DNA from 4 places in the Siphonobacter curvatus genome. Region 1 is predicted to be linked to each of the others. Evidence: riboswitches for the same ligand, from Rfam matches in the RefSeq annotation. Region 1 holds a riboswitch; each other region holds the start of a gene.
The links. A riboswitch is a leader RNA that binds a small molecule or an ion and turns the genes downstream of it on or off. The one in region 1 is predicted to bind cobalamin.
Positions count from the first base shown of each region.

Region 2: it holds a riboswitch for cobalamin, as region 1 does, so the genes downstream of both, C5O19_RS12825 (TonB-dependent receptor plug domain-containing protein) here and C5O19_RS20470 (cobyrinate a,c-diamide synthase) in region 1, are expected to answer to the same signal.
Region 3: it holds a riboswitch for cobalamin, as region 1 does, so the genes downstream of both, C5O19_RS16955 (TonB-dependent receptor) here and C5O19_RS20470 (cobyrinate a,c-diamide synthase) in region 1, are expected to answer to the same signal.
Region 4: it holds a riboswitch for cobalamin, as region 1 does, so the genes downstream of both, metE (5-methyltetrahydropteroyltriglutamate--homocysteine S-methyltransferase) here and C5O19_RS20470 (cobyrinate a,c-diamide synthase) in region 1, are expected to answer to the same signal.

Region 1 covers NZ_PTRA01000005.1:78,158-84,280, forward strand. The annotation lists gene cobN (cobaltochelatase subunit CobN) at 1-3,443, opposite strand, end outside; gene C5O19_RS20470 (cobyrinate a,c-diamide synthase) at 3,436-4,770, opposite strand; cobalamin riboswitch at 4,877-5,145, opposite strand; gene C5O19_RS20475 (Hsp20/alpha crystallin family protein) at 5,406-5,849, shown strand.
Region 2 covers NZ_PTRA01000001.1:3,083,100-3,089,222, reverse strand. The annotation lists gene C5O19_RS12840 (GMC oxidoreductase) at 1-1,176, shown strand, start outside; gene C5O19_RS12835 (four helix bundle protein) at 1,204-1,653, shown strand; gene C5O19_RS12830 (gluconate 2-dehydrogenase subunit 3 family protein) at 1,703-2,314, shown strand; cobalamin riboswitch at 2,575-2,849, shown strand; gene C5O19_RS12825 (TonB-dependent receptor plug domain-containing protein) at 2,893-4,869, shown strand; gene cobT (nicotinate-nucleotide--dimethylbenzimidazole phosphoribosyltransferase) at 5,058-6,068, shown strand; gene C5O19_RS12815 (adenosylcobinamide-GDP ribazoletransferase) at 6,061-6,123, shown strand, end outside.
Region 3 covers NZ_PTRA01000002.1:440,348-446,470, forward strand. The annotation lists gene C5O19_RS16950 (PepSY domain-containing protein) at 1-1,372, opposite strand, end outside; gene C5O19_RS16955 (TonB-dependent receptor) at 1,419-3,785, opposite strand; cobalamin riboswitch at 3,955-4,213, opposite strand; gene C5O19_RS16960 (winged helix-turn-helix transcriptional regulator) at 4,515-4,856, opposite strand; gene C5O19_RS16965 (alpha/beta fold hydrolase) at 4,978-5,727, shown strand; gene C5O19_RS16970 (hypothetical protein) at 5,960-6,123, opposite strand, start outside.
Region 4 covers NZ_PTRA01000001.1:1,587,533-1,593,655, forward strand. The annotation lists gene C5O19_RS06430 (3'-5' exonuclease) at 1-80, shown strand, start outside; gene C5O19_RS06435 (phosphoglycerate kinase) at 152-1,339, opposite strand; cobalamin riboswitch at 1,602-1,816, shown strand; gene metE (5-methyltetrahydropteroyltriglutamate--homocysteine S-methyltransferase) at 2,048-4,357, shown strand; gene C5O19_RS06445 (acyl-CoA thioesterase) at 4,477-4,863, shown strand; gene C5O19_RS06450 (cysteine-rich CWC family protein) at 5,025-5,234, shown strand; gene C5O19_RS06455 (VRR-NUC domain-containing protein) at 5,335-6,123, shown strand, end outside.

The sequences.
Region 1 (6,123 bases):
TCCGGTTCATCCAAGGCGATGACCAACTGTACGGCTTCATCCAGTAAATCAATTAAATGCGGAAAGGCATCGCGGAAGAACCCACTGATCCGGGTCGTGACATCGATTCGGGGTCTTCCCAAGTCCGCCAGCGGAATGATTTCAACGCCCGTAATCCGGCGGCTCTCGGTTTGCCAAACGGGTCGTACACCAAGCAGAGCCAGAATTTCGGCCACGTCGTCGCCGTGGGTTCGCATGGCACTCGTCCCCCAAATGCTGATGCCTACGCTTTCGGGGTAAGTTCCAGATTCCCGCTTATGTCGTTCGAGTACCTCGCGGGCCAGTTGCTGCCCCACTTCCCAGGCCGCCTGCGAGGGTAGAGCCCGGGGGTCGACGGCGTAAAAATTGCGTCCGGTCGGAAGGATATGAGCCATGCCCCGGGTAGGAGCCCCACTCGGACCGGCGGGAACATACCCGCCCGAAAGACCGTGCAGCAAATTAGAAATTTCCTCGTCCGTTCGGGTCAGGTTCGGTACTAGCTGTTCACACACGTACTGCAAGACGGGTCGCAACCGATCGAGTTGGGCCGGAGGAAGCTGGAAGGTTTCAAAAAGTACTGCATCGAGTTGCAACAGCTGAAACCGATGCTGAAGCAGTACCCGAAACAAGTGATTACTCATCTCATCGATCACTTCCAGAGCATCCGCCGCCGTAATGATGGGACGGCCCGCCCATTCCTGAAAATGTGGGTCAACCTGCGACAGTTTCTGTCCTTTGTGTTCCTGTAAATGTGAAAAATCAAGGTTGAACAAGTCCGCAATCGTCTCGGGTAAGCTGGCGAAATCCTGATTGGGCAGGCGAGTCATGGCCTGTAATAAATCGACCAGAGCGTCGCCTTCGGGTACTTGCCCCAAGGTGTGCAAGCCATTGCGAATCTGAGCGGCTCCCAGTTCGCAGAGGTAGCCGTCAATGTCTTCAATCAAGTGGGCAATGTCCTTACCTGCCATCTCCGTCAGCGTTACAGGTACGCCTTCGGGCGTCAGTTCATCGTCCCAGTCATGTTTGTGATCGCCATGGTCGCGACTCAGCAGGGCCGACAAATCCGTATCCAGATTCGTCCGCTGAATCAGCTCCCAGATCTGCCGCTGGAGTAGGGGGAGTTTGGACGGATCCAGCATTTCTACCTGATAATATTCATCCACGAGTTGCGTGAGTTGAGCCAGTTCGCCGTACTGGTCGGCGGTAGTCATGGGCGGCGTCAGGTGGTCAACAACAACGGCGTGCCCCCGGCGTTTGGCTTGCGAACCTTCGCCGGGATCGTTGATAATGAAGGGATAAAACAGGGGTAAATCACCCAGAATCGCGTCGGGAAAACAGTTTTCCGACAAGCCCATCCCTTTACCCGGCAGCCATTCCAACGTACCGTGCTTACCCACGTGCACCAGAGCATCGGCTTTCCAGACATCCCGGAGCCAGCGGTAAACGGCGTAATAATGGTGTGTCGGAGCCAGGTCCGGCTGGTGATAAATGGCATCGGGGTCCATGCCATACCCCCGGGGTGGCTGAAGCAGCACGATGGCATTTCCCAGCTCGATACCAGCTAATGAAATCTTTCCTTCGTGTACGTAGGTTTCGCCCGGTGGCGGGCCCCATTGCTTGAGCATTTTCTGCTGGAGCGGTTCGGGTAACTCTTTCAACCACTGCGTGTATTGCGAAGTAGATACGCGTCCCACTGCTTGTGCGAGTTGCTCGGGCGTCAGGTAGGTTTCATCGTACGAACAGCGGTCAATGAGCTGGTGAATCAGTTCCGTACCCGTGGTCGGCAGATTTTCCAGGGTATATCCTTCATCCTGCATGGCCTGTAACATCGCCAGCAGGGAAGCTGGAGCATCGAGTCCGACGGCATTCCCAATCTGGGAAGCTTTGGCGTTGGAATTGGTAAAAATGAAAGCGACCCGTTTCTGAGCGTTCGGCGTATGACGAAGGCGGGCCAGTCGCTGAGCGATTCCGGTTACCCGCTCGATGCGGTCGGGGACAGGCTCATACGCCGTGGTATCGCCGTTTTTTTCCTTGAAAGAAATGGGAACGGTGATGATACGCCCGTCAAATTCGGGAATGGCAACGTTCATGGCAGTATCGAGGGGTGTCAGGCCACGACTCGACAACTCCCAGGGCACACGACTCATCCCACTCGTGATGGCTTGCAAAATCGGTACGTTGAGCTTACGTAAAGCCCCGGACGAACCTTGCTGATCGGCATCCGTCATGGCGTAGGAAACCGTATTGATCAGTGTATCAATGGCTACGCCCGTCGTGCGGTCGAAAAACTGAAAGGCCTGCGGGCGGCCCGTTTCGGGATGGATCGCTTTCAAGGAAGAAGTATACACTGCCAGGGCATTGATCTGGCGATCTTCCAGCGAACGAATCAGAGCATCCACGAACGCCGTATTCCCACTGATCCAGTGCGAACGGTAAAGGGTAATCCCGACCGTCGGCTGTTGGGGATCGTAGTGCTTTTGCCAGTCGCTCAGCTCCGCATTTTCGGGTAAGTCGGGATGGTAAAGGCCGTGCTCGGGCAGCGTCTGGGGCAGGTCGGCTCCGTACCCCGTCAGCAACAAGTGATCGGAAAGGTAGTACAGCAGCGACGTAAAATTCCCCGCTCCGCCCGCCTGCACGTAGGATAAGGCATCCTGCTGAATGGCCGGAGATACCGTAGAAACCGCCGCAAATTCCGGGTTGAGTTCGCCCGTACCGCTGATGACAATCAAATGTTGTTGATTCTGCTGGGCCCGCTTCACCAGTTCATGAAAACCAGGTACGCTACTGGGCCGTCCGTGAATCCGCAAAATAATTACCTGAGCCGCTCCAATCTCCCGTTCCAGCAACTGAGCCATGTGGGCTTCGGTCTTGATCGCCAGCAGGCTCAGTCCCAGTACTTTGGGAAAATCGTCGGGTAGACTGATCCGGCTGAGAGTCAGCAAATCCGTATCGGCGTGCGTCAGAAACACAATTCCATCGGTGGGCGAGGGCGTTTCCCCGCGTAGGGTGGCCGTTTCCGAGCCTTTCCAGGTATAGTACTGAAAGACAAATTCGGCCAGTTCGGCGGGTGGACTCAGGAAGCAGTCGGCGGCCAGCATGCGGTCGATGTAATCGAAAATGGCTTTGATGTGCCATTCGCTATTGACCGAATGAAACCAGACCGAATGCCCGTCGAAAAGCAGGGTTGCCACGTTCGCCAGCGTGCAGGGCCCCAGGCAGCCGCCTTTGGTCAGGTGAACCTGATTCCGCATTTTTCGGCGGAGCCATTCGTTTTTGTAGACGTCAACCAGCACCGGGGCGTACCCGCGGTCGGTTCGCCCGCAGCAGCAGGCATTATAGCAGTAGGACAAATGTCCCCGCCGCTGGACCAGATTAATGGCTTTTCCATCGGGTCGCATGACCCGTTGCCGTTTGATTTCAGCCATGTGGATGCGTGTAAAGGGAAGTAGCAAGCGTACGTAGCAGATCCGTCAGCCACGGTGGGCCATCGCCCCAGTATAAGTGTACGTACGAAGCCAGGGTATTTTGTATGCGGTAGATTTTAGTCCCGACTTCCACACCCCGGGCATTACGGACCGGAGCCAGGGAGGATAGTTCTTCCGCTTCCTGTAAGGTAGAATAATGAAACTCGTGACCTTTCAGTAAGGTATTTTGAAAGTGAATTTGTCGATAACCCAGGGTCAGCTTCGCGTGTTGCAGACTCGTTGAAAAGGGAAACACCCCGGCCATCGGATAGCTGTGACCATCCACATCGGTTAACTGCTGGCCCAGGTACATCAACCCGCCGCACTCCGCGTAGGCGTATCCGCCGTTCTGGCAATACGCTCGCACGCTTTCCCGAAATGTCGTATTGGCACTCAGGGCCTGAGCGTGCAATTCAGGGTAGCCACCGGGTAGGTACAAGAGATCTGTTTCGGGCAGCTCGGTGTCCCGGAGTGGACTTACGTACTGTACTTCCGCCAGGGCTTCCAGCACCGCTAGGTTTTGGTGATACTGAAATGAAAACGCCTCATCCCGGGCGATAGTCACCTTACAGGCCGTACGATGGGACAAGGCTTGAGCTAGGGAAGCTTCTTCATCGGTTTTAGTAAGGGCCAATAGTCGATCCAGGTCAATGGTCTGCGGAATCTTCCGGGCGATGGCTTCGATGATTCGCTCGTAGTCGATCTCCGAAGACGTGCGTAATCCGAGGTGCCGGGAAGGAATGGTAAAATCGGGATGGGTAGGGAAATAGCCCAGACAGGGCAACCCTACATCCTGACAGGCTTCTTCCAGAAAACGAAAATGCGAGGTCGTCTGTACCCCATTGAAAAGGACGCCGGCGATTTGTATGCCCGCGTAAAAATGCCTGAAGCCGTACAGGAGTGGTGCTGCCGAGTACGCCATTGCCTTGGCGTGTACCACCAGGATGATGGGTATACCCAGGCATTCGGCCAGCGAGGCCGTACTGGCCTGCATCCGGTCGGCTCCGTCGAACAGGCCCATCACGCCTTCGGTAACGGCCACATCTACCCCGGAACGGTACGTTTGATACAGCGTCTGCAGGTGTTCGGGGGAGGCCATAAACAAATCCAGGTTGATACTGGCTCGTCCGGCGGCCGTGCGATGGTGCTGAATATCAATGTAGTCGGGCCCGCACTTGAAGGGCTGAACCGTTACCCCCCGGTGTCGCAAAGCCCGCAACAGACCCAGCGTAAGCGTCGTCTTGCCCGAACCACTATGCGGAGCCGCAATGAGAAAATGACTGGCCATGAAAGAATAAGCTGGCCTTCCTGAAAAAGACAAAAAAGAAGAATCGGAGACGTGTACACCCCTCCGGCAAACCTACTTCTGATTTCCGCCTTAGTCCGTGAAAGCGTGTAACCGATACAAAAAGGCAGGTCTCCTGGCTCGTTTCCTTTCCAACGCCTTCCCATACGCGAGGTACAGTGGCATGATCGTTGGAAAGTGTGTAGAGTTTTGAGTTTAGTGTGGTGGAAGGGCAGGTACTCAAAACACCAAACTCACAACTCAAAACGCATCTAAAACATACAGTTGCACGACAGCTCGTGATTTAAACCGCATCGGCGGTCTGCACGATTCCCTATTCATCCGCGGTTAAGCAGAACCTTTTCGGGGACGAAGATACGTTGCTTTGCGTGCGTTTCAGTAGTATAAACCCTGGGATTCGTCCCCAATGGTTGAGATACTAGTAAGATTAGCGACTCCGTAATCTTTCATTTAACTGTCAAAAGGAAAGATTACCTAATGAAAATTTGACAGTTTTCGCTGACAATAGGTAAGAAAAACAATTTTGGCACGCCCGTTTAAAAGAGCGGAAGTGATGAAGAAACGTCTTCATCGAATTCGTTTGATCAACTTTTAAAAAGGAGGTAACTATGTCACTCATGAGAAAAAAGGATGAGCTGTTTCCCAGCTTCCCCAGCTTTTTTGATGATTTCCTAGGTCGCGACCTTTTCAATTGGAATCAATCGCATTTTTCATCGACGGGTACGACCGTTCCGGCGGTGAATATTCGCGAAACGGCCGATGCGTTTGAAGTCGAAATGGCTTCTCCGGGCATGAGAAAAGAGGATTTTCACATCCAGCTTGACGGAAATACGCTGAAGATTTCCTCTCAAAAGCAATCGGTAACGGAAGACAAAAAAGAAGAACACTACTCCCGTCGGGAGTTTAGCTACCAGTCTTTCGAGCGGACCTTTGTACTGCCGAAAGATGTGGTCAATGAAGAAGGCATCCAGGCCCGTTACGAAAATGGACTGCTGCATCTGACGATTCCGAAACGGGAAGAGGTAAAACAGAAAGCTCCCCGGTTGATTAGTATTCAGTAATTACTGCGATACTTCACTTTTGAAAGGACTGCTTCTAAAGCAGTCCTTTTGTGTATAAGGGGCTATTGAGGGGGTAGGAAGCCTTTTTAATTGTGGTTTGACGAGCGTCTGTGACGCTTGTCAATGCGTTCTACAAGGCAAAGCTTTGCGACAGTTCCTAGATACAAAAGGATTACTCCCGAAGCAGACAAACCAGCAACGAACTTTCCTGCTAGAACGAAAACCACTCGATCAACAAGGAGTGTATCTTTGAATACAAATCTTATCTAAACCT
Region 2 (6,123 bases), on a different contig from region 1:
GGTAAAAATCTGGGGATCCCAGTTATTCCGTCGCGTCTATCGATTCTGACAAAAAAAATTAACGACGAACGCGGTCAGTGTTTCTACTGCTCGCAGTGCGGCCGGGCTTGTCAGGTATACGCTGACTTTTCTTCTTCGTCCTGCCTTTGCAAACCGGCGGTCAAAACGGGGAATACGCGACTGATCAACGGAGCGATGGTTCGCGAAGTACTAACCGATCAGAAAACCGGATTGTGTACGGGTGTTTCGTACGTGGATACCGCTACCTTACAGGAGCGGACGGTACGCGGAAAGATTGTAGTACTGGCGGCTAGTTCCTGTGAATCAGCCCGTCTGTTGCTGAACTCCAAATCGGCCCGTTTCCCGAATGGACTCGCTAACTCTAGCGGGGTCATCGGTAAATACCTGAATGACTCGACGGGAGCCAGCCGTTCGGCCTTCATTCCGGCCCTGATGAACCGGAAACGGTACAACGAAGACGGCGTAGGCGGTATGCACGTATACACCCCCTGGTGGCTGGATAATAAAAAGCTGGACTTCCCTCGCGGCTACCACATCGAGTACGGTGGTGGTATGGGTATGCCCATGTACGGCTACGGTATGGGGATTCACGGCATGAACGGCAAGTACGCCTATACCGATGGAAAGTCATTGCCTTCGGGTGGTTACGGCTCGCGTTTGAAAGAAGATGCCCGCCGTTTCTACGGAGCGTACGTGGGTATGGCCGGTCGCGGTGAACCGATTCCCTTGGAAAGTAACTACTGCGAAATCGATCCGAATAACGTTGATAAATACGGGATTCCCACGCTGCGTTTCCACTACAAATGGTCGGAAAACGAAGTGAAGCAGGCCAAGCACATGCAGGATACGTTTGAAGAAATGATCCATGAAATGGGAGGTATTGCGTTAGGAAATAAACCGGGAAAAGAACAGAACTACGGTCTGGAAGCTCCCGGCAAAATTATTCACGAAATCGGTACGGTTCGGATGGGCAGTGATCCCAAGAAATCCGCTCTGAACTCTTTTATGCAGGGCCACGACGTGAAGAACCTGTTCGTCGTAGACGCCGCTCCGTTCGTCACCCAGGGCGACAAAAACGTAACCTGGACGATCCTGGCGATGTCCATGCGAACGAGTGACTACATCATTGATCAGGTGAAACAGAAGAATTTATAAAGAGTTTTCTGTTTACAGTTTTCAATTATGGCTACCGTTCAGCGATTTGAGGATTTAAAAATCTGGCAAAAAGCTAGGGTATTTTCCGTATTGATTTTTGAATTAATGGGGACGGGTCCCTTTGGCATGGACTTTGACCATCGAAGACAGATCAGGCGTTCGGCAGATTTGGTCATGGACAATATTGCTGAGGGTTTTGGACGAGCAAGCAAAGGTGAGTTTATCCAGTTTCTGGGAATCTCCAAAGGTTCGTTAACGGAAGTCAAATCTCAGTTATACCGAGCATTAGATCGTCAGTACATTTCGACAGAAATCTTTGAAAAAGTGTACGCAGATGCCGATGAGCTTGGTAAAATGATCGCTGGATTTATTACCTATCTGTCAAAAACGGAAATCAGGGGAAGTAAATACAAAGGCTCTACTGACAAACATCAATTACAGGAACTAGCGTTGGATTATCAGGACTGGACGGAATAGAAGTATTAATCACTGAAAACCGAAAACAGGCAACTGAAAACTGAAACACATGAAACGTCGCGATACACTTAAATCCATTGCACTCGGGTCGTTGGGCATGGCTACGGTTCCTTCGACGGACCTGGTGGCGGCACCGCCCGAGAAACCGCTACAGATTCCCGGCGGACGGCAGAAATCCGAAGCCATTCGGGATGCTAAACTTCAGGCGGAAAAGTTCTTTACGCCGCACGAACTGAAAACGATTACGGTCCTCTGCGACATCATTCTTCCCGCCGATCAGAAGTCGGGGAGTGCCTCGCAGGCGGGCGTACCCGCGTTCATCGAGTTTATGGCGAAAGATCAGCCCGTACACCAGACGCCCCTGCGGGGTGGGCTGGCCTGGCTCGACAGCGAAAGCCGCAAACGCTTTAACAAGAAGTTCGTAGAACTGACGAAGCCCCAGCAAATCGAAATTGTCGATGACATTGCCTACCCTGAGCAGGCAAAGCCACAGTACTCACAGGGAGTGGCCTTTTTCAACAAAATGCGGGACATGACGCTTACCGGTTTCTACACTACCCGCATGGGCTTTGACGACCTCGGCTACGTAGGAAACACCCCCAACAATTGGGAAGGTGTACCCGAAGAGGTACTGAAGCAGTATGGCTTGAGTTATGAATAAGATTTGAGGTTTAAAGGTGGTTTGATAGGATTTGAAGTTAGAGTAAAGTTTGAAGTTTAAGTAGAATGCAAGGTTGAGCAAAATAGGTTAGTAACATTCATAGCATAGGTTCATCTGAATGTACTTACAAGCTCCTCTCTCATCTGAAACCACTATCAAACCTTTTCACACTTGAAACTTTACTCAAACCCCATCGCACCTCAAACCCATTCCCCAATGCTGATTCGGAGAAATACCGGGTCAGCATTTTTATTTTCCCTACTTTTGCGGACGTTTTAGGTTTCGGTACATCCCGGTACCGGATTAAAAGGGAACACCGGTGCAAATCCGGGGCTATCCCCGTAGCTGTAAGTTTCGGGATCGTTTCGAGTGTTGAGTTTAGCGTTTGGGGTTCTAATGAATAGTAACTCAAAACGCTGAACACAAAACCCAAAACAATCCAATTTCCAGACAATTCGCCACTGTACCCGTTTCGGTATGGGAAGGCGTCTGGGGTGAAACGAGCCAGAAGACCTGCCTGAAACGAAATCCATTTCGAGCTTTCGGGTGAAAAGTCGTTTAGGAAAGGTAGACTATTGGTGGGTGGCTCAGACGCCCGTCCGTATCGTTTATGCCTTTCGCCTCGCGTAACCGGATTGCTCATCATCTCTTTTATTCAGAAAACGATGAGCGTTTTTACCAAAAGTACCCTTCTCTTTTTGTTGGCTACAACGGCCGTTTGGGCTCAGGAAACCCAACTGGAACCCGTCACTGTGACGGCCAACCGTACCGATCAGAAACTTTCCCAGACCGGAAAAGTCGTCACCGTGTTACCGGATTCAGTCCTCCAAAAATATGCTACGCAGTCCGTCGGTGAATTGCTTTCGCGTCAGGCCGGCTTTATGGTGGTTGGGACCCAGGGACCTCTCGGTACCAACCAGGATGTATACGCACGCGGAGCTGGTCAGGGCAATACCTTGATTCTGCTCGACGGCGTACCCATTTACGACCCCTCCGGCATCAATAACACCTTCGATCTAAACTTACTCTCCGTGGGCGAAATCGAACGGATCGAAATTCTCAAAGGAGCCCAGTCTACCCTGTACGGTTCCGATGCCGTGGCGGGGGTCATCAATATTTTCACCCGAAAAGAAGGCGACCGTCCGTTAGGAGCTTCGGCGACGGTACAGGCGGGAAGTTATGGTACGTTTCGGAGTACGGTGGGCCTGAACAGTTCTTCCAAAGCCGGATATTTCAACGCCCAGTACACGCGGTTACGCTCCGATGGGTTTTCGGCGGCACACGATGCGAAAGGCAATCAAAACTTCGACAAAGATGGGTTCTGGCAGGACAATGCCCTGTTCAACGGTGGGATTCAACTGGGGTCGAAGTTGCTCTGGAAAGTACGTGGTATGTATTCCTGGTATCGAAACGAGCTAGATGCCGGAGCTTTTACCGATAGTACGAACTATGACTATACCAATACCATGAAAATGGCCGGTACGGGTTTTGAGTATACGCACAAACTCGGAAAGCTGACGGCCAATTATGCGTTTACGACCTTTGACCGGAAATCCGAGCTGGATCAGTCGAGTTTTGAGGGGAATACTCATTTCGCCGAACTCTACCATTCCTGGAATATACGACCCTGGTTTGATCTCATCACGGGAGCCGATCTTCGTTCACAAAATACCTATCAGGCTAATCCATACGGCCCACCCATTCAAAAAGATACGGCTCATACGCAATTGATTAGTGCCTACATAACGGCTTTGTTACGTAGTCGAACCAACCTGGCTCTGGAATTGGGAGGCCGGTATAATCATCATTCTTTATACGGAAGCAATGTTACGTATTCAGTCAACCCTTCGTATCTGTTCAAGGATCGATACAAAGCCTTTGTGAACCTCTCCAGTGGCTTCCGGACGCCTACGCTGTATCAGTTATACTCGCCCTATGGTAACAAAAGCCTGAAACCGGAAACCAGTCGTTCGCTGGAGCTGGGGGTACAATGGTTTAGCAAAGACAAAAAGTCCAATGTGCGGGTGCTGTATTTTGACCGCCTGATTAAACAAGTGATCGATTTCCAGTCGCTCAACCAGCCTCCGTATGGTCGGTACGTGAATTACAACCAGCAAAAAGATCATGGGTTCGAACTTGAAGGCTCTTACCTGTCAAACGGCTGGTCGCTGACGGCGAATGCGACTTACGTGACCGGGCAGGTCACCCAGCCATTGAATGGACGCGATACGACATTTAATAATCTATTCCGTCGCCCAAAGATGCTGGTCAATGCCACGCTCGGCTACCAGATTACACCAAAAGTATTTGCTTCCGCTACGGTACGCTCCCTGGGTAAACGTTCGGATCGATTCTACAACGGCGAAACTTTTCAAACGGAGCTCGTCGAGCTGAAACCCTATACCACTCTGGACGTTTACGCCGAATACCAGATTAATACTTTCCTTCGCGTCTACGGCGATGTCCGTAATCTGTTGAATGAGCAGTATTTTGATAGCTACGGATACAATACCCGAGGCCGAAACTTCACGGCTGGCGTGCGATTCCAGTTTTAATATGAGAATTAAGGAAGCTGAAGGGCCTGGCCCGGGGTTGCATCCCGGGCTAATCAACTTGAACCCGTTGGGGTTTTTAGTACAGCTTAACAGCATGCGTTTGGGTGGAGGCTTTGGCGAATTGGTCTAGTTCAAGCAGACGTCAAACACGTATCAAACCATTCAAACCTTAAAACAGAATACCCCCTATGACTTTAGAAGAAACGATTCGTCGAAAGATTGATTTAAAAACCAAACCGCTGGGAGCCTTAGGTCAGCTCGAAACGCTGGCCTTACGGATCGGCCTGATCCAGCAAACGGAAAGTCCTCAGCTGAAACATCCGACCCTACTGGTATTTGCCGCTGACCACGGGATTGCGGCGGAAGGCGTGAGTGCCTACCCGGCGGAGGTGACCTATCAGATGGTCCTTAATTTTTTAGGGGGTGGAGCGGCCATTAACGTTTTTTGCCGGGAGAACGGTCTGGATTTACGCGTCGTGGATGCGGGCGTGAACGCTGATTTTCCGGAGCATTCTTCTTTAATCGCTGCTAAAGCGGGCTACGGAACAGCCAGTTTCTTACACGACTCCGCCCTGACGGTTGAGCAACTGGAATTCTGTCTGGCCAAAGGAGCGGAACTGGTACAGGGTTTACAGCAAACGGGCTGCAATGTCGTAGGGTTTGGGGAAATGGGCATTGGCAATACTTCCTCGGCCAGTATGCTCATGAGCGTTTGTACGGGCATCCCGCTGGATCAGTGTGTGGGCAAAGGTACTGGGCTCACAACGGATCAGCTATCCCGTAAACAAAGCGTATTACAGCAAGCTCTGACTCGGCACGGTTTACTTACCGATCCCTATAAAATCCTGCAAACCTACGGGGGCTTCGAAATCGCCCAGATGGTGGGAGCAATGCTAACGGCCCGTTCGTTACACATGGTGTTGCTGGTGGATGGTTTTATCTCGACGGCTGCTTTGCTCGTAGCCAGCCGAATGCAACCGGAGGTGTTGGAGAACGTAATCTTCTGCCACCATTCCGCCGAACAGGGGCATGGCTTATTACTGGATTTTCTGCAAGCGGAACCTTTGTTACGGATGAATCTACGGTTGGGCGAAGGTACTGGTTGTGCTCTGGCGTATCCACTGCTGAAAAATGCCGTAGCCTTTCTCAATCAAATGTCTACTTTCGCCGAAGCCGGTGTTTCTTCGCTCGATGACTGAATTACGATTATTCCTAACCGCGGTGGGTTTTTACACCCGTATTCCCATTCCAGGC
Region 3 (6,123 bases), on a different contig from region 1:
GTCTTCGATTTAATAAAAAGTTAAAGTCCAGACTGTGTAACCCGTGATACAGCCAGCGTTCGACGCGTGTTAATGTCTGGTGTTTAGATACCACCTGACTCGTTTTTAAATCCACGTAATACCAGATTTGCTCGGGGGTGTCGAGTTTGATTCGTAATACGGGCAAACGTTTTTCGCCGTTCTTCGCGTAATAGTACGCGTCATAACGGTCCAGGACTTTCGATTCCAGCACCGCTACCTTCGGTTCCAGTTTCCGAATTGCTTCTTCGATTGCCTGAGTTTCAAAGGTCTGAAACGGATTGGCTTCGACTTCATCCGCCGCCAGTACACGCGTGTGATGATCGTCCTGCAGAGCCAGGTAGTAAGGTCTGCCGTTCCACTGAATTAATTGTATCTCTTTGAGTACCAGTTCCCGCGATAACTTCTGATAAGCCGCCGCCGGACTTACTTTAAATAAGGTCAGGTTTAGCGGGCCACCCATCCAGCGTTCGGTTGCTTGCGATGAAAGGCGGGCGGAGGGTGTCCAGTTGAAAGGGCTCATGGAAAACAAGCCGCTCAATACCCAGGTAAACGCGAAAAGCCCAAAGATAAAACCCGTGTAATGATGCCAGCGGAACCAGCGTTTCTTGTACGGACTAAACGCCAGCGATTCGGGCCGTTTACGTTGGTAGCGAATGAAGCCCATCGCCAATCCTGCCAGACACATCAGGGTTCCGATTATGGAAACCCAGATGACTATCTGACTCCAGACGGGTCGGTTACGGATGAGGAACGTCGGATAAATCCAGTGCGGAATCGGTCCCAGCCAGGCTAGCAACCGTTGCCGGGCCGTAACCTGTTGAACGACTTCGTTTGAAAAAGGAGACACATACACATAAGTCCCCGCTTCGTTGCCCATTTGCATTCGATATACTTCGGGCAGGTAGCCCTGTGAGCGGTGGGCCGCCATCCACTGATCGATCTCTGTTAATTTTTCAACCTGCTGTACCCCCGCATGGGACCAGTGCTGAGCCAATTGACGAGCAAAGCTTTCACTGGCATAGGGCAAAATAGCCGGGTTATCCGCGTAGATACTAAGCTGGCGGTTTTGTAGGGTAACGATCCGATATACGGGCCGATTCAGTACCATACCTAAGCGAATGGATTTGATGGAATCCGTTACTCCTGCTCTAGTAATCGCTTCTGCCGGCGTTAACAGGCAGGTTGTCAAATCAATCGGAGGCGTTTGTTGCAGCTTCTGGTGTGATTTGAGCGTCGGATACGACACGTACATCATCATCAGTCCCGACAGAAACCAGACCAGAAACAGTAGACTCAAGGCAAATCCCAGGTAGCGATGAACGAGCCGAATGGCTTTGGTGACTGTTTTCACGAAAGATATACAAAGCCGCAGACTCCAAAAGTCCGCGGCTGAAAGGTTAAAGTTGGTAACTAAGCGTCAGCAGGTAATTACGGGTGGCTCCGGGATAAAACTGCCGGGTTAAGATCACGTTGGTGAAATAGCGTTCGTTAAACAGGTTATTCACATTCGCCCGAATGCCCACGCGGTTCAGCTGATACCCCAGGGCCACATCGACGGTTCGATAGGACGGCAAAACGTACGTATTCGCCGAGTTGGCGAAGGCTTCGCTTTGATAGTTGAAGCCCACCCCAGCATTCAGCCCTTTCAAGGTTTTTCGCTGAACCGTGTAGTTTAGCCAGGTATTTACCAGATGCTTCGGAGCCAGCACCGCCGTTTTACCCGCCACGGGGTTTACCTCTGCACTGGCGTAGGGTAAGTACTGGGCTTTGGTAAAAGTATAACCCACCGTCAAATCAAGGCCCGCGAAGGGATTGCCCTGAGCCTCCACTTCAAAGCCTTTTGATTCCGCCGAACCTACGCGTTTGAAAACGCCACCGGGCAAACTTTCCACCTGATTGTCTTTTCGCATGTAGTAGACCGAAGCCGAAGCGGCAAATTTTGATGACAGCTCCAGTCGGGAGCCCACTTCAGCCTGATAACCCGTTTCGGGATCGAACGTCTCCCCGTTTGGAGCTACCCGGCGGGAGGGTTTGAAATACGTTGAGTACGAGGCATAGATGGATAAAGGTTCAATGGGCTGATAGACTAGGCCCAGCCGATAGGTCAGGGCATTCCGGGCTATGGTTGATTTCGCTCCGTAGTTGGTTACCTGGCGGTCTTTGTCCACCTGATCGGTGTAATATTCGCCTTTGAATACATCGTAACGCAACCCAACTAATGCCTTGATTTTTTCGGAAAACCGGATGAAATCCTGTAAGTAAATTCCGTGTACCGTTTCATCCGTAGCCCGGTAGTAGGTATCGTAGTAATCGATATATCCCTGGTTTTCAATCGGGTTTTGTACGGGAATGGTTGCTCCTTTGCCGGCACCAAAAATAGCACCGTTATACGTTTTACGGTCTAGTACGCTAAGCGAATACCCCAGCAAAATCTTCTGCGAAACCTTGGCGATGTTGAGATCGTAGGTCAGCTCCAGCTGATTTTGTAACGGCTTGGTGAGGTGATTGAAGTAGTAGGGAAACGAGCGGGTAATGGAATCCCGCCGGGTATTGAGCGTCAGTTCTTCCGTTGAAAAATAATCGATGTTATCGTCCGAATACGAGAGCTGATTGGAAAGTTTCAGGTTGGCCATAAGCTGCCGCACGTAGCGAAACTGAACATCCGTTCGCGTATGCTTTAAAAAATCAGCGGGGTCGTTGTAACGCGTCGTTAGATCCATGCCGGGAACCAGCACGCCGCCCGCCAAAACGGGAATACCCGAATCCGTGCGGTACACATCTTTATTGGCTCCCACCGACAAATAAAAGTAGTCCTTGCGGGTGGGTGTATATTCCAAGGCCACGTAGGCATTGTTAGTAGAGATACCCGCCTGCCGGAAACCGTCGGTATTCGACACCCCGAAATCCATCCGGTACCGAAGCTTCGGGTTGATCGAACCACCCGCACCAGCCCGCATCCGACGGGTATTGAAACTCCCGTAAGTCGCGGAAAAATTAGCCCTGAAATCGGCCGTAGGCTGTTTCCGTACGATGTTGATGATACCACCCAAAGCCGAGTGCCCAAACAGAACGGAAGCCGGGCCTTTCAGTACTTCGATGCGTTCGACGTTGGCTAAATTCGTGTTGGGAGCACTTGTGGAAATGTTATGTCGCTCATCCCGAACGCCATCAATCAGTACCACGAAATTGCTGAACCCGCGAATGGTGAAGTGCTGAAAACCGCCGTAGGTGTTGTTGGAACGAACGCCCGTGGTATTTTTCATGGCATCCCCCAAATCATCAATGCCGCGTTGCTCGATGGTTTTTGAACTGACTGAGCTGGTAGATAAAGGCAGATCCCGCAGCGGAACATCGATTTTGTTAATCGCCGAAAACGAGCGGGTTCGCTGACTGGTTACCGTCACCACCGAAAGCTCGTGGGTTTTCTGGTTAAGCTGATAATGCAGGGGCAGGGTTTGGCCGGCTTTGACCTGTACCTGAACCTGACGCACTTCGTACCCGATACCGCTCAGCGTGAGGGTATACGCTCCCGCCGGAATTGCCTGCAACTTAAAACTGCCGTCGGCCTGGGTGATTACTCCCAGACCCGTGGGCTCCAGACGAATGGAAATGCCGGGTAGGGGTTCCTGAATTTCCGTTTCAATTCGCCCTTCCAGCGAGCCGTTTTTGTGTTGCGAAAATGCCTTTAGGAGGATGCCGCAGAGTAGTACCCAGGTGGTAAAAAGGACTTTGCTACTTAATCGTGAAGTAGAAATGGGGAGCATAACTTTTAACTAAAAGGTTAAAAGTTCTTCGCTTGCGTTCTAGCTAATAATGGTTCGGGGGTAGAGAAGAAATCAGGAAAGCTTACGCACGGGCATACGCGTATCGGCACAGTTGTGCCCATACAACAAAGCAAAGCTCCCCTTGATAACGCTCTAAACCGTGAAAGCATGACCAGCTAAGAAAAAGGCAGGTCTCCTGACTTGTTCTATTTCAGACGCCTTCCCATACCGAATGATACAGTGGCTCATTTGTCTGAAACGTATGCCGTTTACAGTTTTCAGTTTTCCGTTGCCAATGTTTGAGTAATTGAAAACGGAAACGGTCAACCGCAAACTGCGTAGAACTTACAGTTGCACGACAGCTCGTGATTTACACACGATTCCCTATTAATCTGTCTTTCGACAGAACCTTTTTCCGTGGAATAAGAAGTAAAGAACTTGAATGAGGCCGCGAAGGTAGGCTAAAAATGATAGATTAAAGAAGGAAGAGATAACATTACCTCATGTCTTTGTTCAACCTTACTCAGGTTTAGCCCGATTAACTACGGTTTAGACAGGCCCTGCGAAAGAGGAAAGTCAATAGGAAGGCTTCTATCGTTTTACCCGCCGAGCGGCTAATTTAGGCCTTTGCAGCCATTTCAGTGTCGCTCCTGTTTTCAGCTATTAAACCCGCCCCTGACTCCAAGGATTGGTATAGACGATTTAGTATAGAAGTGAAGGTAACGCTTCTTATTTTCCCACTATCTCTTTTCTGAAATGCTTCCCCCAGTTGCGTAATTCGACCAACAGGTCTTTCATCGACAGGCCCAGAGGCGTCAGGGCGTATTCTACCGTGATGGGCATACTGTCGTACAGCGTACGGGTAATGAGCTGATTTTCTTCCAGTGCCTTTAGTTCCTGCGAAAGCATTTTGGGCGAGATCTCCGGAATATCCCGCTGGATTTCACCGAAGCGTTTGTTGCCATACGTCAGGGAGATGATAATGGGAATCCGCCATTTGCCCTGAATCACTTCCATGGCATCTTTGGCTACTTTCAATTCATACTGGCAAGCGGGTTCGGTGCTTTTCATGTTTGGTAATGGTTCATACGTACTTACTCTCAGGTAACTACTTACCCATAGGTAACAGCTATCTTTTCGAAAGTGAATATAGCTAGTTTTGTCGCATTCATACTAACGAACAAGCTCATTCATGAAAAATCTGTTTTTCCTACTCGCGTTTCTAATATCCACCGTCAGTCTGGCCCAATCGCGTACGCCACGAACCTTTCTGCTCGTGCACGGGGCCTGGTCGGGTGGATGGGATTACGCCCAAGTGGATGCCTTACTAGCAGCCAAAGGGGATAAAGTTTACCGACCAACGCTTACGGGTTTGGGTGAACGCGTGCATTTGTCCAATGCCAACGTCAACCTCAGTACGTACATCTCGGATATTGTCAATGTGATCCGGTTTGAAGACCTGCACAACGTAATTCTCGTCGGACATAGTTACGGCGGTATGGTCATAGCGGGCGTGGCGGAGCAGGTACCCGACCGCATCCGTCAACTCGTATACCTGGACGCAATGGTACCCAATGATGGGGAAAGTGCCAAGGATGTGTGTGGTCCGATCTGGGACGCCCTGATGGTACCGCACATTAAAGACAGCGTGATGACCTATCCGTTCGGTCCTACCAAACCCACGCCGCCCATGGACGTACCGCAGCCCATCAAAACCTATACGGAGCCGCTAAGAATTAGCAATCCACGGGTTGGAAACATTCCAACTGCTTTTATTGTCATGACGAAAAATGGTAAAAGTGATAGCCATACGGACGCCATGGGACTAAGCCGGGCCAGGGCCAGAAACTGGAAGATTTACCCCTTCGAAGGCGGTCATTACTCCATGCGGGAACAACCCGAAAATCTGGTAAAAAAACTAGAGCTGGTATTGGGGAAGTAACGGCTAAGGATTCGTTCATAACTGGATGGTAAGTTTTCATCAGTTATATAACATTTCCTGAGGAATCGAATGGAATATACAAGAACCAATTACTCCGGAAAACTTTCCAGAGGCCAAGTCTCAGGATATGTTTTATTAAACGACAAAGGCAGGAACGGATGAAATCCATTCCTGCCCAATAGATCAAATCTACGGTTCTAGACGAAATTTTACGAACCGTAAAAATGCTGAGCTACTCGAGTCGGGCCGTACCGCCAGAGGTCCCCATCGGCGCCACCGTAGTTGACGGGCTGGGAGCGTTTTCAATGGCCTCCAATAGCCACACGGGAGGTTCCCCGGCCGGCTGGTCGCCCGAGGCCGTTCCCATAGTCGTACCGGTATTACTACTCGCGGGAT
Region 4 (6,123 bases), on a different contig from region 1:
CCCTCGAAGACGCTCAGCTGACTACGAAATCGTTCAAAGAAGTATTTGCTCTTGCCAAAAAGTTTAAACTGGCGGAGTAAGGAAAGAATAAACGATAAAGAGCCGATCCTACAGGATCGGCTCTTTATCGTTTGGGTATTTCGTCAGGAAATTAATCCAGAGCCGCTACCCCGGGAAGCGTTTTGCCTTCCATGTATTCGAGCAGAGCTCCACCGCCCGTCGATACGTAGCTTACGCGGTCACCGTAACCGGCATTGTTTACCGCAGAGGCGGAATCACCACCACCGATGAGTGAGAAGGCTCCGTTTTCTTCAGTTGCCGTCACTACGTACTCCGCAATGGCGTTGGTGCCTACAGCAAAATTCGGGAATTCGAATACACCCATCGGACCATTCCAGAGAATCGTTTTCGAATTCAGGATGGCTTCTTTGAATACTACGATCGACTGGTGTCCAATGTCCAGCCCTTCCCAGCCCTCGGGAATCTGACCCGAAGGAACCGTCGTTTTGGTGGCGTCGTTGGAAAACTTATCGGCAATCACCGTATCTAGCGGCATCAGTAGATTGACTCCTTTTTCTTTCGCTTTTTCGATCAGCTCCAGAGCCAGCTCCATTTTGTCGTCTTCGTGGATGGAGTTTCCGATTTGTCCACCCAAGGCTTTCGTGAAGGTGTAGGTCATACCGCCACCCAGAATCAGCGTATCCACTTTATCCAGCAGGCGTTCGATCACCAGAATTTTATCGGAGATTTTCGCTCCACCCATGATCGCCGTGTACGGACGCTCTACATTATCCAGAATCCGTTGAGCGTTGTCAAGTTCGGCTTGCATGACGTAACCGCTTACTTTATCAGTAAAGAACTGACCGATTACCGCCGTTGAAGCGTGTGCCCGGTGAGCTGTACCAAAAGCATCGTTTACCCAAACATCACCCAGGCGAGACAGTTTCTCGGCGAAAGCCACGTCTCCTTTTTCTTCTTCTTTGTAGAAACGGAGGTTTTCCAGCAGCAGGATTTCACCGGGCTGCAAGTTAGCGGCCTGATCTACAGCCTGCTGACCAATGGCGTCATCGGCAAATTTTACCGGACGGTTGAAAATCAGCGACAGGGCATTAACCAGGTGTTTGAGCGAATATTTTTCGGTAGGACCGTCTTTCGGACGACCCAGGTGCGACATCAGGATTACCGAACCACCGTCGTTCAGAATTTTCTGAATCGTGGGGATGGTAGCTTTGATGCGGGTATCGTCAGTAATTTCATAGCGGTCATTCAAAGGGACATTGAAATCTACGCGGACAAGTGCCTTTTTTCCGGCGAAATTGTACTGGTTCAGCGTCTTCATCAGATAGAATCAGAAGTTTAAATGAGTAATGGTAAGACCACGCGGTAACAAAGTTCTGAAGCGTTAGTCAAGAACGGAACAAATTTAGAAATTCGGCCAAACTTCCCTAAACCTGACGAGTTTTTAAGCGAAACCTCTTAAAATTTTGCTAAAAAGATATACGCTGCAGCAATGAGTAGGTGGAGTAACGTCTTTTCTAAAAAAGATTCTGCTTCCATATTTAAAAAAACTATGCTCTATATTTGCGGCGTTCTTTGTAATGCCCGTCAATCGGATGGTTGGTTTCGTGGGGAGGTCTTCGCTCGCCAAGGAATGAAAAAGGAATCGTGTGTAAATCACGAGCAGACGTGCTACTGTAAGTACCCGTTTCGCCGCAGCGAAACACGTGCTGCCCAAATTTCCCATTGTTCCGTGAGGAATGAGAAGGGGGGCCAGCATGGTACAAGCCAGGAGACTTGCCAACCTTCTCAATGGTCATGCCTTCACGACTAAGGCCTGATGCACGCATTGATTTTACAAATGTTGTAGGCGTTTCTTCGCCCGGTTCTGATGCTCAGAGCGGGGTCGAAAACGTGTATTCTTCTTCTGACGTTCAGCGAGGAACGTGAGCCGGAGATCGTATGCCTACGCATTCGTAACAATTCACCTTTTTTGGCGGGTTGGGTGTTTCAGAGGCGTTTTTTTAAACCCTTTTTTAACACAAACAACATGGTTACGCACAACCTGGGCTACCCCCGTGTGGGCAGCAAACGCGAACTAAAATGGGCCAGCGAACAATTCTGGGCCGGAAAAATCTCCAAAGATGAACTCCTCTGGGCCGGACGGCAGGTCCGTCGGCAAAACTGGCAAACGCAACAGGAAGCCGGTATCCAGTGGATTCCTTCCAACGACTTTTCGTATTACGATCAGGTATTGGATACGGCCCTGATGGTAGGGGCGGTACCCGAGCGTTACCAGTCGCTGATTGACGGTAAGAGTAATCGCGAACTGGAAATCTACTTCGCCATGGCCCGGGGTATTCAGCAGAATGGGCTGGACATCAGAGCCATGGAAATGACGAAATGGTTTGATACCAATTACCACTTCATCGTACCGGAGTTTCTGAAAAATCAGCAGTTTAAGCGGTATTCCGATAAAGTCATTCACGACTTTGAAGATGCCAAGCAAATGGGTATTCTGACGAAGCCCGTCTTGCTTGGCCCCGTATCGTTTCTGTTACTGGGCAAAGAAAAAGAAGCGGGTTTCCATCGCATTGATCTGCTCGAACGCTTGTTGCCCGTGTACGCCGACGTACTACGCGAACTGGCTACCCGAGGTACGACCTGGGTACAGATCGACGAACCCTGCCTGACGCTGGACTTATCCGAGAATGAGCAAATCGCTTTTCAGCAGGCCTACGAGTACCTAGCCCGGGCGGTACCTCAGCTATCCTTGCTGGTTGCCACGTATTTTGAAAGCATACAGCCCAACCTGGCCCTGACCCTGCAATTGCCCGTAGCGGCTTTGCACGTGGATTTGGTACGCGGCAACGAACAACTGGAAGTCATCCTGGCCGATACCAGTTTTGTCACTTCGCAACGAATCCTTTCGCTGGGCGTCGTGGACGGACGAAACGTCTGGAAAAATGACTTCACGCAATCGTTGACGTTCATTCAGCGAGCGGTGGACGTACTGGGCAAAGACCGTGTCTGGATTGCTCCGTCCTGCTCGCTACTGCACGTACCGTATGACCTGGATCTAGAGAAAAACGAAGCCGTCCTGACGCCGGAAATCAAAAACTGGATGGCCTTTGCCAAGCAGAAACTCGGTGAAGTAGTGACGCTGGGACGTCTGTCCAAGGGAGAGGCTCAGGGCTTATTGCTGGAAAATCAGGTGGCTTTGGAAAGTCGCCGGACGAGTCTGCTGATTCACAAAACTGCCGTTAAAACGCGGGTACAGGCCGTGCAAACGGATGATTTTGAGCGGGATAGTGCGTTTGCCGTTCGTCAACAAATTCAAGGAGAAAGCCTGCCATTACCGCTCTTCCCCACGACCACCATTGGTTCCTTTCCCCAAACCGACGAAGTGCGGCAATGGCGGGCGAAGTACAAGAAAGGCGAAGTAACGAAGGCTGATTATGAAACGTTTGTAGAAGCGGAAATCGAAAGGTCCATTCGCTGGCAGGAGGAAGTAGGGTTGGACGTACTGGTACACGGCGAGTTCGAGCGTAACGACATGGTAGAATACTTCGGCGAGCAACTGACGGGCTACGTCTTCACTCAAAATGGCTGGGTACAGAGTTACGGCAGTCGTTGCGTGAAGCCACCGATTATTTACGGTGACGTAGAACGTCCCGAAGCCATGACGGTACGTTGGACGACCTTCGCTCAATCGAAAACCGAGAAATACATGAAAGGGATGTTGACGGGTCCGGTCACGATCCTGCAATGGTCCTTTGTCCGGGATGATCAGCCACGTAAGGATACGGCCTTCCAGATTGCCTTAGCGATTCGGGATGAGGTACAGGAACTGGAACAAGCAGGCATCCGGATCATTCAGATTGACGAACCCGCCATTCGCGAAGGATTGCCTCTGCGGCGGGCGGACTGGGCGGCGTACCTGACCTGGGCCGTGGACGCGTTCCGGCTGAGTGCTTCGGGGGTAGCGGACCAGACGCAGATTCACACGCACATGTGTTACTCGGAATTCAACGATATCATGGAGGCCATCGCCCGGATGGATGCCGACGTGATTACCATCGAAACCTCCCGTTCGCAGATGGAATTGCTGGAAGCATTCTCGGACTTTCAGTACCCCAATGAGATCGGACCCGGCGTGTACGATATTCACTCGCCGCGTGTACCGAGCGTGGAAGAAATGGCACATTTGCTGGAAAAAGCACTTCGTACGATTCCGGCTCGTAACTTGTGGGTCAATCCCGACTGCGGCCTGAAAACCCGCCGTTGGGCCGAAACCGATCAGGCCTTACGAAACATGGTAGCCGCCGCCAGGCAGCTCCAGCAGACGATAAGCGTTTAGAGGTTTTGTGGTTTAGAGTTTAGTGTTTTGAGTTGCGTAGACCGTAGCGTATAACGGATAACCCCATGATTCGATTCAGAACCCTAACCTCTAAACCCTAAACTCAAAACCCATTTCTCATGTCTTTAGAAGAAAAAATCAAAGCGGCAGAAACCCGCGTATTTAAAGCTGTTTTTCCGAATACGACCAACCATTATGATACGCTGTACGGGGGTATGGCGATGCAGTGGATGGATGAAATTGCCTTCATCACGGCGACGCGACTGGCCCGAAAACCGATGGTGACGGTATCGAGCGACCGCATTGATTTCCGTCAGGCTATTCAGGCGGGAATGCTGGTGGAGCTGATTGGCAATGTCGTACACGTCGGAAACACGAGTATGCGGGTAAGCGTGGAGATTTTTGTCGAAAGCATGTACGCCGAAGGCCGCGAACTCGCCATCCACGGCACGTTTACGTTCGTAGCGATTGACGCGGATAAGAAGCCGGTGAAAATTCTGGATTAGTTTACAGTTTTCGGTTTACAGTTTTCAGTGGAGTGAATAATAAGGGGTATGCAACTACACGCAGAATTTTACTGTTCTGGAAGCGAGCTTTCACTAGAGCGTTATTAAAGTTCGCAAACGCTTCAAACTGAAAACGGTAAACCGAAAACTACCAACTTCTTATGTCTAAACACGCCATCGAAGGTTGCCCGCGTTGTGGACGGTTGTTCACCTGCAAACTCAACGCCAGTCTGAAATGTGATTGCATGAACGTAGCCCTGACGCCAAATGAAATGCAATACATTCGTGACATTTCGGTGATGGAGTATGACGGAAGCTGCCTGTGCATGCACTGTCTGGAGGAATTGCGGCAGGAAACGCAGGGGGAGTGATCGTTTCAATAATGTTAGATCCAATCAATCCACAGGCTGAAAATCAAACTTTTTCCTCATAAAAAGCATTATCCTAGTTCTAAGCCACGAAGCTCTTGCTATGTCCGAACGCCTGGAACTGCCTCCTAAATATTACCTTGAGTACTTTCGCTATTTAATTGAATTCGTTCGCCGTTTTTACCTGGAATTGCTTACCGATGACGAACGGGAGTTTCTGCACGACTTTGATCATCTCAGCGAAGATGCTCAGTGTCTGTTTATTCGGTTTACCAACCGAAGGGTAGCTTTCTTCCGCGTTCGTAAGCTTAATTATCCGGAAATTGAATACTGGGGCGAAGCCCTGCTCGAGCTGGAAAGCAAGGGGTTTGTGGCTCCGCTGTCAGCGTACCATCAAAATCGGGCGGGGGAGGTACTCGACATTTTCAACAAAACGGAAGTCCTCAGTTTTGCTAAACAACTGACGCTGGATACCAAAGGCAAAGCCAGTTTAAAGAAGGAAGAACTTAGCGACTGGCTACTGGAATCCGCTCCTTTCGATGACTTAAGCGTACTGATCGGAGCGAGCGAGCCCGTCGTTAAGGTCAATTACGAAGCCCAGACTATGCTTTTCAAGTTCCTCTTTTTCGGTAATCGACACGCCGATATGAGTGAGTTTGTGGTACGGGATCTGGGACATCTTCGTTTCGAACGTTTTGATGAGGACCGGTTTGTACCGCACTTCACCACTCGGCAGGAAGTTGAAGACCGCCTGAAAGTATCGCTGGCGGCGGAAGATTTTCAGTTGATGAAAGCTGCCGAAACCGATCCGCTGGCCATTAATAACTGGTTTCTTGACTGGTATGAAAACCATACACCGCTGGCAGAAATTGCCCAGCCCTCCCTCGATCGA